One region of the Paenibacillus sp. FSL H8-0282 genome, then DNA from elsewhere that is predicted to be linked to it. Evidence: predicted binding sites of a transcription regulator. Region 1 holds the regulator's gene; each other region holds the start of a gene.
The links. Region 1 encodes Rex, which represses fermentation and respiration genes when NADH is low (regulators of the CRP and FNR family bind a similar motif). Its sites were predicted from a motif close to TTGTGAAATATTTCACAA; they were not measured.

Region 1 (3,563 bases):
TTATTCTCCAGACTTAACGCTTCAATAAACCTTCGAAGGCTTCTTGCGCTTTACGCCGGATAGCTTCCTCATCCAGGGTTAAGCATTGTCCATGCTTGATGACCTGTTTACCATTCACCCACACATGCTCAACATCCTTAGCGCTAGCAGAGTAAACTGCATGAGACAACAGATCTGTGTGTGGCAGCAAATGCGGCTGATCGATATCAATAGCAATGAAATCAGCTTTCATCCCTACAGCAAGTCTGCCTACATTATTTAAAAAGATGGACTGCGCGCCATATTCTGTAGCCATACGCAGAGCTTCTGGAGCAGGGACAGCCGTTGGATCACCGCTGACACCCTTATGAATGAGAGCTGCAAGCCGCATCTCTTCAAACATATCCAAGTTATTGTTACTTGCCGCGCCATCCGTGCCAAGAGACACCTTCACACCAGCTTTTAGAAGATCAGTAACCCGAGCCACTCCGCTAGCCAGCTTCAAATTACTGCCCGGATTATGAGATACACCCACATTATGGCGAGCCAAGATCTCAATCTCTTCATCATTTAAATGAACACCATGTGCAACTATCGAGGGACGTGTGAACATTCCAAGCTTCTCTAAGTGAGCTACAGGACGTAACCCGTAATCCGCCACATTTTGTTCCACTTCACGTTTCGTTTCGGACATATGCGTATGCATCGGTAAATCCAGATCATGCGCTGCCTGCACGAACTTAACCAGGAAGTCCGGAGGGCAAGTATAAGGGGCGTGTGGCGAGATCATAGTAGTAATTCTACCGTCAGCCTTTCCATGCCAGTTACGGGCAAAAGAAATCGCTTCCGCAAGCTTGTGATTCTGTACATCCTCTGGACATAACCCGATCACACCACGCATCAATACGGAACGGATACCTGATAACTCAGCTACCTCGGCTACTCGGTCCATATGATCATACATATCGAGGAAGGTCGTAGTTCCACCCTTCAGCATTTCCAATACAGATAAGGAGGTTCCCCAGTATACATCATCACCGGTGAACTTTTCCTCCATCGGCCACATTTTCTCCTGAAGCCACACTTGTAGCGCTAAATCATCTCCATATCCACGCAGCAAAGACATCGCCGCATGACCATGTGTGTTTACAAGTCCAGGCATGAACAGCAGACGGCTGCCATCAACCACTTGCACTCCAGCTTCCATCTGAGGCTCTTCTTTTCCTATGTAAGTGATTAAATCATCTTCAATAGTCATATATCCACTCAGAACCGGCTCATCCGTTTCCGGAGTCAGAAAATACCCGCCCTTAATTATCGTTTTATTGTTGTTCATGTTCACTTTCTTCCTTTCCATCCCGCAAGTAATAAGCAAGACTTTGCAGATCAGTTGTAAAATCAGCTGCATGCACCCGGATATTCGGTGGTGTCTTCAGAATCACAGGGGCAAAGTTCAAAATCGCTTCAATCCCAGAAGAAATGAGGATATCTGCTACATTTTGAGCTTCTGAATCAGGTACGGTAATAATGGCAATGCGAATACCTTGCTCACGAATTGTGCTGCCTAGTTCATCCATCGGTTGCACAGTAAGGGAGTTGATCTTACGTCCAACCTTAGGAGCGTACGAATCAAATATAGCCGTGATTTTCATAGTATCTTTGAGATATGCATTGTAATTAGACAAGGCATGTCCGAGATTACCTGCTCCAACTAAAGCTACATTAAGCTGTTGATCCAGCTTCAGGATATGACGGATTTTCTCAATAAGATACGTTACATCATAGCCGATACCTTTTCTGCCGAAGTCACCAAAATATGCTAAATCCTTACGAATCTGTGCGGGATTAAGATCAAGCTTTTGCCCAAGTTCCTGAGAGGAAACTGTTAATATTTCGCGATTCTGGAGATCATTCAAAAAACGCAAGTACACAGGCAGTCTGCGAACAACGGCTTCTGATATTTTATCCGATTTCATATTTTCCCTCCTAAAAATAGTAATGTTCTTGTGAAAATCCATATTCAAACGTCTACCTCTCCTTATTAAGGACGGTACTGTAACACACCGCCCTTAAGGATAAGGAGGAGCTAAACTGAAGACGAGCGTTTTAAGAAGCGCCGCCATCCTCTAGCCATTCCGCTATGCGAGGGACCATTTGATCAGTAAGCATATGCTCCATTTTGGGACCAGGCAATGAATAAAGGAAATACTTCCCGTAATGAGATTCAATAACCCTCGTATCATAAACAATAACTATTCCGCGATCCTGCGCCGTGCGAACCAGTCTTCCGAATCCCTGCTTAAAACGAATAACCGCTTGAGGAACAGATAATTTCATGAACGGATTCTTCTTCTGGGCCTGCAATAACTCAGACTTCGCTTCCGCCAACGGGTGATTCGGTGGTTGAAACGGAAGTCTCACGATGGCCAGGCAAGTCAGTGCTTCACCTGGAATATCTACACCTTCCCAGAAGCTGCTCGTCCCCAGCAATACGGATGCTGCACTGTCCTGAAAGCGGCGGATCAGCTTGCTCCGGCTGCCACCTTCCACGCCTTGACCAAGCACCGTAATCTCTTGTGAGGCCAAAGCCTCTTTAAGCGGATCATATACCTGACGCAGCATTTTATAAGAAGTAAACAGAACCAGCATCCGCCCACGTGTTGTTTTAGCAGCTTCCGATAATGACTGTACGAGTGTATCGACAAATCGAGCATCGCCCACACTCCCCTTCACACTAGGAAAATCACGCGGTATAACTAGCAGTGCCTGCTCGCGATACTTAAAGGGAGATGGAAGGAGTGAGGTCATTAGACGTCCCTCTTCTACAGCTTCGTTAAGTCCGAGATTATCAATCATAAATTGAAAAGATTTATCTACAGATAGCGTCGCCGAGGTAAGCACGATGCTTTTTTTCTTATCGAAGAACAACTCTTTAAGCTGGCTGCTAACATCCACAGGGACGGCATACAGCTGTAGGGATTTGCTGCGGTAATTTCCATTTGCCTCCAGCCAATATACTACATTATCGTCATTCAGCCCCATAAAGAATCTTACTTGCTCACGTATGGAAGCCAAATCTTTAAATAAACCGCTAATATCAGTAACAAGGCTGTCTGCTGAGGATTGGCTTTCCTGGTCACGCATCTCGTTAAGCATTTTATCACCCTTACGGATGATGTCGCTTAACGTCAGATTCATAGTGTTCTCTAGCGCAACCAATTCATCCCAATCCTTCGGCTTACGGGCGGGAAGCAACCGCATAACCAGTTGTCCCGCTTCTCCTGCCCCTGCATCACTGCGTTCCGGCAATAGGCTGAACAGCTTGTCGCTGAGTGCATCCCAGGTTTCTTTGACGGTAAGCAGATCCGGGTAGATCCGATCGATGACTCCGCTCCATTCTGAAGCCTCTTCACTGCCTGACGACTGTAATATCTGACGCAGAGCAGGAAGCTGTCCGTTTCGGCTATCTTTATACAGTCGCGATAACGTGTGTGCCACAGTGAAATGCTTCATATGCATGCCAAGATGTTTACCAGCCACATCTTCTAAATGATGTGCTTCATCAATGACAAGATGCTCGTAAG
Region 2 (3,563 bases), 3.0 Mb from region 1:
ACACATTATAAATATCAGATTGTTCTTTGGCTTCAGGGAAAAAATAGCCGATGAAATCGTATTTTGGCAGTTGTATATTTCCAATCTCTTCAACGCGAATCTTATGTATTTTTGCTAATAGGCTTGCGAGTTCCTTCATTTTCCTGGTATTCATTTTATGAATAGGGGTTCCGTCAAAACTTGTTAACAACACCTTATGTCCCTCCGGATTGATTCCCCAGCCCACTGGTTTAGAGACGGCTACTCCTCGTTCGGATAGAACATCCAATAAACGATATTGAAACTGGACATCCGGTCTGGATTCCTTATTCCATGTTTTCAGTACATAGCTCTCTTGATCAGAATTAATCCTCATGACCTCAGCTTCAAATCCTTGATCCATTGTATGCGCAGTTAAGCTGTCTTCCTGATTTAATAAGTCGTTCATGATTTCGTTGTGCTCTAGCCAATTTATGATAGATATAGGAGTTTTCAAAAATGGGTTCTTCCTTTCGGAGTCAGCTACAACAGATTAACGCAACTCAAAATTACAAATAACATAAAATAGATTGTTCTATCCAGTACATAAATACAGTATCCGGGCTTTTCTTTTCAAACTTTTTCATTTTTAAATACATGTCCATTCCATCAGAAACATCATGCCATAAATCCGTAAATACAAAATCATATTTTTCCTTAGACATATGTTGTTCTGCATATTCGAAAGCATCTGCTTGGATAAGCCTGATCTTGTGAGCATTACTGAATTGTGGCAGTACATATTTATTAAATAAATCAATGACATCTTGATTTTTTTCAACAACCGTTATGCTTTCAACATTAACTTTTTCAGAAACCATATAAGCATAATAGCCAAGTCCAAGCCCAAATGTAAGAACATTCCCAAACGCTTTATCAACAGCTTCTTTCATTGTTTCTATTTCATTTGGTGTGATCGTCATCCATATTCTTTCATTCTCCAAGACAGCCGGGAACATGAATTCAGTTTGAAAAAAACCAACCTGAGGAATTTGTCTTCCCTCTTCTGTCCGGATGATATCATTGCAAACAAAACCTTCAAAAGGTTTATATTTTTCATATTTTAATTCACTATTATTAATCTTTATAGTAGGTATCTTGATATTTTTATAATATGGATTGTCATAATATTCATTTGCATCAAGCTTATGAAGCATATTGCTAAAATATTGGTTGAACAATTCCTTATCATCAACATTATCAACCGTATCCATCCCAAAAGCAGCAGCCAGCATTAAACCAAAAGCGTATTCATAAGATACACCACAGTTTACGATTTCTTCAATTTCTTCTTTGTTAATAAAGTCGGGGGTATTATTCAAATAGCGGCTTAGTAAAGCAAATACTTTATAGTTATCTTCTTTTACTGTTTCTTTTATTACATTATTAAATTCCATATTCTCACCTATTAATTAGAATTTGTTTCTATGTCTCATGTTAGTCTTTCCGGATTGACTAGTAGGCAATACTCTCATTTTACCATTTAAAAATCCAGAAGAACAAAAACCGCTTTACTAATCCGTGACAGTTACCACTTCTACAGTGAGAAAATCTCACGCCAAATCTTCTAGTTATATGGTTTATGGTCCATTTTCCGCCTAATCTGCTCAATATTTCGTTACCCTATGTTAGAATAGACGACTTGTATAATTTGTGAAAACTTTCACTAATAGTCATGATTGATGGTATACTTAATAAGAAGATGAACTAAAGAGAATAACGATGGAAACTGTGGACGTAACCGTAGAAGATTTGAAGTTAGGAGTATAACAGCGACGCGCGCGCTTCTCCACTTCCAACTCCCTCTGATACTTCCTTTCTTTTTTGTCGGGTTCTTTTGGTACATCTTAATAGAGAAATATAAAAGTGGAGGGTTAACAATGAAAAAGAAAGCAGCTGGTGCTCTGAGTCTCGTCCTCTCTGTCATGCTCGTTACCGCAGGTTGCGGTAATGGAAACGACAAGGTGAACGAGAGCAAGAGTAATAACAACGAGAAAAAAGAAGTTGAAGCCGTCTCCGGGGCATCTGAAGCAAGCTACACACCATTCGATCAATTAAAAGATAAATATGATATCATCATTGTCGGTGCGGGTGGTGCGGGAATGTCCGCGGCGCTTGAGGCCAAAGAGAAAGGCATGAACCCTGTTATTTTGGAAAAAATGCCGGTTGCCGGCGGGAACACAACCAAATCCTCTTCGGGAATGAACGCTTCTGAAACGAAATTCCAAAAAGAACAAAACATTGAAGACAGCAATGATTTATTTTATGAAGAGTCATTAAAAGGTGGCCATGACACTAACGACAAAGAAATGCTTCGTTTCTTCGTTGATAATTCCGCGAGTGCGATCGATTGGCTGGATTCCATCGGAATCCGCTTGAACAATATCACCATTACAGGCGGCATGAACGAAAAACGTACACACCGTCCTGAAGATGGCTCTGCTGTGGGACAATACCTTGTCAAAGGTTTAGTGAAAAACGTACAAGAGAAAGAAATCCCTCTTTTCGTGAATGCTGATGTCAAAGAAATCACTGAAAAAGATGGCAAAGTAAATGGCGTCAAGGTCCTCTTTAACCAAACAGAGGAAAAAACAATTACGGCAGATGCTGTCGTTGTAACCACTGGCGGATTCGGTGCCAATATGGATTTGATCTCCGAAGTAAGACCTGACTTGGAAGGCTACGTTACTACTAACCAAATCGGCAGTACCGGAGACGGCATCAAGATGATTGAGAAACTCGGCGGCACAACCGTCGATATGGATCAAATCCAAGTTCACCCGACTGTGCAGCAAGAAAAATCCTACCTCATCGGCGAAGCTGTTCGTGGGGAAGGCGCTATCCTTGTTTCCAGTGAAGGTACACGGTTCACCAATGAATTGGATACCCGTGATAAAGTAACAGCTTCCATCAATACACTACCTGAAAAAGCAGCTACGCTGGTCTTTGATTCCGGTGTTAAATCCCGTGTGAAGGCTGTTGAACAATATGACAAAATGGGCTTCGTGATTCAGGCGGATTCCATCGAAGCTTTGGCCAAAGAAATCGGTGTTCCAGAGGATAAGCTGGCAACAACGCTTGATACTTGGAACAGCGCCGTTAAGAATAAAAAGGATGCCGAATTTGGCAGAACTACAGGAATGGACAATGACCTGTCCACTGGTCCTTTCTACGCTATTAAAATTGCTCCTGGGATTCACTACACCATGGGTGGCGTGAAGATCAATACGAACACAGAGGTTCTAAATAAAGATGGTGAAGCTATCGCTGGTCTGTTTGCGGCAGGCGAAGTTACAGGCGGCTTACACGGACAAAACCGGATTGGCGGCAACTCTGTTGCAGAAATCATTATTTTTGGTCGTCAAGCCGGGATCAAATCTGCTGAATTCATAAAAGCAAAATAAGTAGATAACAGATACTATAGGCCTCACAGCAAAAAGCTCAAGCATCGGCAAGTTAGCCGCTGGCTTGAGCTTTTTTAATGGGATTAATCGCCAATAGTTCGGATAATAGTATCAAACGGATCTAATTCCAGGGTTTGTTGT
Region 3 (3,563 bases), 2.4 Mb from region 1:
GTTGAAGTTGCTACCACATTCAATGATGGAATATCCGCACGCCAGCTTTGATCTGTTGCTTTACGCAGCCATTTGAAATGCTGAGTAATCATCGAATCCACGACACGCAAGAAAGCTTCATAGCTTGCAAAGAAACCATGGCGACCTGTCAATACGTAACCTTCAAGCAAACCTTCTGCCTGATGTTCAGACAATTGGGAATCGATAACACGGCCATAAGAAGCTAGGAATTCGTCATTCGGCTCAATCACTTGATCCAACCATTGACGTTTCGTCACTTCAAAGACAGGTCCCAGACGATTGGACATTGTTTCATCCGGTCCGAAAATTCTGAAATTGCGGTTCTCTTCGTTCAGAGAGATAACATCTTTCATGTATTTACCCAGAACGGCCATATCTTGTGCTATTACTTCACCTGGTTTGGAATTATCAAGTGCGAACTTACGGAAATTCGGTAAGTTTAGATCTTTAATTTGGTTGCCAGCATTAGTAACTGGGTTCATTCCCATACGTCTGTCGCCAGTTGGCAGAATCTCAGCAAGTTCAGCGTTCAGACGACCATTGTCATCAAATAATTCTTCTGGTCTATAGCTGTTCATCCACTCCAATAACGCCGGAGCATGCTTCATATTTTTTTGATCCACTGGAATCGGCACCTGATGGGCACGGAAAGAGTTCTCATTCGGAACACCATCCCATTGCTTTGGACCCGTCCAGCCCTTAGGAGAACGGAAGACCAACATTGGCCAAACCGGACGCGTCAGGTCATTGTTGTCACGTGCATTCTTTTGAATCGCTTCAATTCTTTCAACGATGGTATCAAGCACCTTAGCCATTTCCGGATGCATTAGATCAGGATTTTCGCCTTCAACGAAGAACGGCTCCCAACCCATACCTTTAAAGTATGCAGTAATTTCTTCTTTGGATTGACGAGACAGAATCGTTGGGTTACTGATTTTGAAACCATTTAAGTGCAAGATCGGCAGAACTGCACCATCAGTAACTGGATTGATGAACCGGTTGGAGAACCATGAAGCCGCTAATGGGCCAGTTTCAGCCTCTCCATCACCAATAACAACAGCGGAGATTAAATCTGGATTATCCAGAATTGCACCTACACCATGGGATAGAGAATAACCTAATTCGCCACCTTCGTGGATCGATCCAGGTGTTTCAGGGGCAGCATGGGAAGCAACTCCACCTGGGAAAGAGAATTGTTTGAACAATTTCTTCAGGCCTGGGATATCTTGTGTGATTTCCGGATAAATTTCAGTATAGCTACCATCGAGATAGGAGTTCGAAACCATAACCTGACCGCCATGACCAGGGCCCTCGATGTAGAACATATTCAAATCATATTTAGTAATGACCCGATTCAAATGGGCATAAATAAAGTTCTGGCCTGGAATAGTTCCCCAGTGTCCAATGGGCTTAATCTTTACGTCTGCTTCTTTCAGCGGTTCTCTTAACAACGGATTATCTTTCAAATACAGTTGACCTACAGAGATGTAGTTAGTTGCGCGCCAGTATGCATCAAGCTTCTCTAAATAAGTTTTTGATGAGTAATCAACATCCATGGATAATACCATTTCTTCCACTCCCCAAAATTTTTTCTGTGTCTACATTGCCGTAATTTCTTCCACAAGTACATCATACCGCCGCGAAAAATTAATTCAACCTTTTCAACAAATGATACGGTCCAATTTTGTGAAAATATGAACATAGTATGAAATACAGTGTCAATTGTCTGTAAAAATACGTCAATATTAATATATATGTAAAAATATGGACTGAAGTTTGCGGGGGTATTTGCTCCTTATCCTTCATCTATTTTGCGCAAAACAAAAAAAATAAGACCGAGAAAAATTCCCCAGTCTTACTTTAATGAACGGACACAAAGGTATTAAATTTTAAGTATTTATAGTGGAAGCGCATATGGGAGAATTCAAATGGCGTGCCATTATCTAAAAAGAAAATCCCTTCCATAATGCTTACTGGCTCATTTGCCTGCAAATGCAGCAGCTCTTGATCCGTAGCCTCAGAGGGTTCTGCGGATATCGATAAAAAGGATTTGGTTACCGCCAGATTTCGTGAATCCTCCAAATAATTAAAGATAGATCCTTCAATAATGGTCTGATTTAAATTCTGCACGATTTTGATTGGGATATAACCCGTTTCAATCATAAAGGGTTCATCATCAAAAAGACGTAAGCGAATGATTTTGTAAACAAAATCATGAGGGCCTAAAAACAGATCCCGCTGTAGTTCTTCCGTTGGTGGAATGACCTCAAATTTCAAAACTTTAATCTTTGGCTTCTTCCCATTCATTTGAAAATTGTCGGTGACACCTAAATTAGAGCCTTCGTAGTTAAAAATAGATTCATTTTTTATGTATAAAGGATTTATAAATGTCCCTGAGCCACGCTTTTTAAAAATAATGCCGGCATTTGCCATTTTAGTCAGAGCACTTTTAATAGAACTACGACTCACTTGATAAGTTTCACTAAGCGTTCGTTCATCCGGTAATTTCATATCGGGAAACTGCCCAGCAAAAATTTTCATTTTTAAGTCATCAATAATTTGTTTGTAGACAAACTGTGTCATGAAGTACTCCTTTTCAGGTCGATACAAGTTTTATTTCAATCTTTACTATAACATAATAACCAGACGTTTATAATCTATCCGGCCAGCTTATTTACGTCGGCGATTTGTCATGCGATTGTACATCACTAAACCGGCAATGACCATGCCCAGCGTCCCCATACTACTTGCTGATTCAGCCTGCATACCAAACAAAATGCACAGGTTAGTGACCAAGCTTTTTGTAAGTACAGCAACAATAATTAACATCAACGGGCGCCAAATGTTGTATCTTCTCATCCAGGCAACACTCCTAATCCAATTTTCTCAAACTATTGATCGATTTCATCTATTATATCACAAGATAGTAACCGCATTCATTTCCTATAACCGTAAAGAAATCGAAGCCGATCAGCATTTTTTACTTCCCTCTATCTTTTTCTGTATTCTAGCCTAGCGAACGTGACGTCTATGCGTCATATTCGCTTTCAATTCCTCAGCTCCTCCTATCCGTCAATTACGCCTTTATTCGACTTTTGGTCTGGACTTATCCTTTTTCACGGATTATAATAACGAATGCACACCAAAAGACGAACATTAAGGCGGAAATCATGAGAAATTATATGCAAATATTCCTAGGCACTTCATTTTCTAGCCTATCCCCAAAAGAAATTCAAATTTTAAAGGATCATCTCTTCTGTATCAATTCGGATGGGATGATAGAAATGATCGTTGCACCGGAGCACCCCGACTATCAACCCTTGCTTGATGCTTATCAAGGTCAGGACAATTTTCATGTATTAGCCGAAGGCCAGTATTTTTTGCCCGGCTTTATCGATCTGCATGTCCACGCGCCACAATGGGCTCAATCTGGAACTGCATTAGATATCCCGCTCTATGATTGGCTAAATACTTATACCTTCCCACTGGAGTCTAAATTTTCGGACCTGGCTTTTGCAAAAAAAGTCTACGATGACGTGGTT
Region 4 (3,563 bases), 270 kb from region 1:
GAGCACAGGAAGATGACAAGATCAAACGTTTCCAAGAGGAGTATCCGAATGTTGAAATCGTCAAAGACGATTGGCAGTACAATGTAAGTGAAATCGGCATCAAAATGGCAGCGAATGAAGCTCCAACCTTCTTTAACACTTACGCTACAGAAGCAAAATTCCTAGTTGAAAAAGGCTGGGTAGCTGACATTACGGATCTGTGGAATAAATACGAATTTAAGGATCAAATTAACCCGGTTCTCCAAAACCAATTTATCATTGACGGAAAAGTATTCGGCGTAACTCAAAAGGGTTATGTAACAACCACAATGATCAACAAAAAAATGCTGGATGAAAAAGGCGTTGCTGTTCCATCTATGGATTGGACTTGGGATGATATGCTGAATACCGCGAAAGGCGTAGCTGATACCAAAAAAGGGATTTCCGGTATTGCTCCAATGGGTAAAGGGAATGAAGCAGGCTGGAACTGGACCAACTTCCTGTTCGAAGCTGGCGGTGAAATTCAGAAGATTGAAGGCGGTAAGGTTGTAGCTACTTTTAATTCTGAGGCTGGGATTAAAGCGCTGGATTTCTACAAGAAACTTAGATGGGAAGCAAACGCGATTCCTCAGGACTGGGCACTGGGCTGGGGCGATGCTGTAGGCGCATTCCAACAAAGTCGTACAGCAATGGTAATGGCTGGTTCTGACGGTGTTATTGAGCAAGCGTTGAATCAAGGCGGTCTGAAACCAGAAGATGTACTTACGTATCCAATGCCTGCGATGGAAAAAGGCGGAAAACACACTGGGGTACTTGGTGGTGACTACCTTGTAATCAATCCAAATGCAACACCAGACGAGCAAGAAATGGCATTCCGTTATATTACATTTGATTACTTCTCCGATAAAGGTCTAGAAGCACTGGATGCAGTTCTGCAACAACGTACAACGGATGGCAAATACTTTATTCCGCCGCTCTTAGATTACTATTCTGCAGATTCTGACTTCGGCAAGAAAACAAAAGCTGTGTATGATAAATATACAAATGTATATCAATACAGCCCTGATATTTTAGGCTTGCTGGACGGTAAACCGGAAGCGCAATACAATACACAGGACTACTACGCAACCATGTCCAATGTAATACAAGAGCTGTTCTCCAAAAAAGGAACAGATTCCAAGACACAGCTTGAAGCTGCTGCCAAAACAGTGCAAGAGAAATTCTTCGATACAATTAAAGTAGAATAGGCAAGGAAGAACAGAACCGGCTCCTTTAGGAGTCGGTTTTTTTATGTTTATATTATTGATATTTTTATAAATCAACACGACAGATGGCTTCCGACTATTTTTTAGAGGGTCATGAGAAAAATAGAGTGTCAACAAAATTAGATTTGCATTTTTAAAATATTTTTGCGAGCGGAAAGGTAGAAAATGGGTAGCGGTTCTTGTCTTTTTAAACATAAAATTTAGATTTAAGGAATAACACAGCATAAATAATGGTAAAAAACCTATAATATGATCGAATGAAAGCGCTTTGAAAACAAATCAAAAAAACTTTATACTTTGTGAAAGATTTCACTATACAAGGTGGAAATGATGTGATAAGATAAATGTGTAGAGAAAAACAACCTAAAAATTGACAGGAGGACGAGGGAGATGGCAGTTAAGAACGAAGTCGCCGCCCAAGTTAAACAAACTACCGCTGAAGAGTATATTCAGACTTTGGTGGATAAAGCGAAAAAAGCACATGAGGCATTCATGGCGCTGGATCAAGAGCAAGTTGACACAATCGTTCATGCAATGGCGTTGGCTGGACTCGACAAACATATGTACCTCGCTAAATTGGCTGTAGAAGAAACTGGCCGCGGGGTTTACGAAGACAAAATTACTAAAAACATCTTCTCGACAGAATATATCTGGCACGGAATTAAATACGATAAAACAGTAGGCGTTATTGAAGACAATGCTTATGAGAGCTTCCAAAAAATTGCTGAGCCCGTCGGAATTGTAATGGGTATCACACCGGTAACCAACCCTACATCCACCACGATGTTTAAAGCGTTGATTTCGATTAAGACACGGAACCCTATTATATTCGGTTTCCACCCATCTGCGCAAGAGTGTAGTGCAGCAGCTGCTAGAATTCTTCATGATGCGGCTGTAAAAGCTGGCGCACCTGAGAATTGTATCCAATGGATTGAAATGCCAACGATGGACAAAACAAACGCTTTGATGAACAACCCTGACGTTGCACTTATTCTTGCAACAGGCGGTTCTGCAATGGTAAAAGCAGCTTATAGCTGTGGTAAACCAGCTCTTGGCGTAGGTCCTGGTAACGTACCTGCATTCATCGAAAAGAGCGCGGATATCGATCAAGCCGTAACGGACATCATTCTTTCCAAAACATTTGATAATGGTATGATCTGTGCTTCCGAGCAAGCTGTTATTATCGAAGAACCAATCTTCGATCAAGTGAAAAAGAAAATGATCGCTAATGGCTGCTACTTTGTTAACAAAGAAGAAGCTGCCAAACTGACTAGCGGCGCTATGAACGTTGATAAATGTGCAGTTAACCCAGCAATCGTTGGACAATCCGCAGTGAAAATTGCTGAAATGTGCGGCATTCAAGTTCCTGCCGGCACTAAGATTCTGGTAGCAGAACTTGAAGGTGTAGGCACTAAATATCCATTGTCCGCTGAAAAATTGAGTCCTGTGCTTGCTTGCTACAAAGTTAAAAACGCAGATCAAGGTATTGAACGCGCAGCACAAGTTGTTGAATTTGGTGGTATGGGCCATAGTTCGGCTATCCACTCCAACAACGAAGAAGTAATCATGAAGTTCTCCAACCGTCTGCAAACAGGACGTATTCTTGTTAACTCGCCTTCCACTCATGGTGCGATCGGCGATATCTATAACACTAACATCCCTTCGTTGACGCTGGGCTGCGGATCTTATGGTCGTAACTCCGTGTCGCAAAACGTTACAGCAATCAATTTGATCAACGTGAAAAGGGTGAATCGTCGTACCGTGAATATGCAATGGTTTAAAGTACCTGACAAGATCTATTTCGAAAAAGGCGCTACTCAGTACCTGACCAAAATGCCTGATATCACACGTGTCGCAATTATCACTGACCCAATGATGGTTAAGCTTGGATATGTTGAGAGAGTTGAACATTACCTGCGTCAACGCCAAACTCCTGTAGCGATCGAAGTGTTCTCGGAAGTTGAACCAGATCCATCGACAACTACAGTTGAAAAAGGTACAGCAATGATGAACAGATTCCAACCGGACTGCATCATCGCACTTGGCGGTGGTTCCCCAATGGATGCTGCAAAAGGAATGTGGTTATTCTATGAACATCCAGACGCTGACTTTAACGGTCTGAAACAAAAATTCATGGATATCCGTAAACGGGTTTACAAATTCCCTAAACTTGGAAACAAAGCTAAGTTTGTAGCGATTCCAACTACTTCGGGTACGGGTTCGGAAGTAACATCTTTCGCAGTTATTACCGATAAAACAACTGAACAACACACTAAATATCCTTTGGCTGACTACGAGCTAACTCCAGACGTAGCTATC

Region 2: the regulator Rex is predicted to act here: its motif matches at 1,670-1,687, upstream of NST94_RS03680 (flavocytochrome c).
Region 3: the regulator Rex is predicted to act here: its motif matches at 1,706-1,723, upstream of NST94_RS01105 (phosphoketolase family protein).
Region 4: the regulator Rex is predicted to act here: its motif matches at 1,542-1,559, upstream of adhE (bifunctional acetaldehyde-CoA/alcohol dehydrogenase).

Annotation. Positions count from the first base shown of each region.
Region 1 covers NZ_CP150146.1:4,622,841-4,626,403, forward strand. Annotated here, with positions in the region: gene NST94_RS20005 (amidohydrolase) at 14-1,315, opposite strand; gene NST94_RS20010 (redox-sensing transcriptional repressor Rex) at 1,302-1,955, opposite strand; gene dinG (ATP-dependent DNA helicase DinG) at 2,086-3,563, opposite strand, start outside.
Region 2 covers NZ_CP150146.1:845,465-849,027, reverse strand. Annotated here, with positions in the region: gene NST94_RS03690 (aminoglycoside phosphotransferase family protein) at 1-427, opposite strand, end outside; gene NST94_RS03685 (hypothetical protein) at 528-1,415, opposite strand; gene NST94_RS03680 (flavocytochrome c) at 1,899-3,422, shown strand; gene gnpA (1,3-beta-galactosyl-N-acetylhexosamine phosphorylase) at 3,506-3,563, opposite strand, start outside.
Region 3 covers NZ_CP150146.1:231,707-235,269, reverse strand. Annotated here, with positions in the region: gene NST94_RS01105 (phosphoketolase family protein) at 1-1,589, opposite strand, end outside; gene NST94_RS01100 (GntR family transcriptional regulator) at 1,882-2,604, opposite strand; gene NST94_RS01095 (hypothetical protein) at 2,692-2,880, opposite strand; gene guaD (guanine deaminase) at 3,192-3,563, shown strand, end outside.
Region 4 covers NZ_CP150146.1:4,896,925-4,900,487, reverse strand. Annotated here, with positions in the region: gene NST94_RS21280 (extracellular solute-binding protein) at 1-1,226, shown strand, start outside; gene adhE (bifunctional acetaldehyde-CoA/alcohol dehydrogenase) at 1,635-3,563, shown strand, end outside.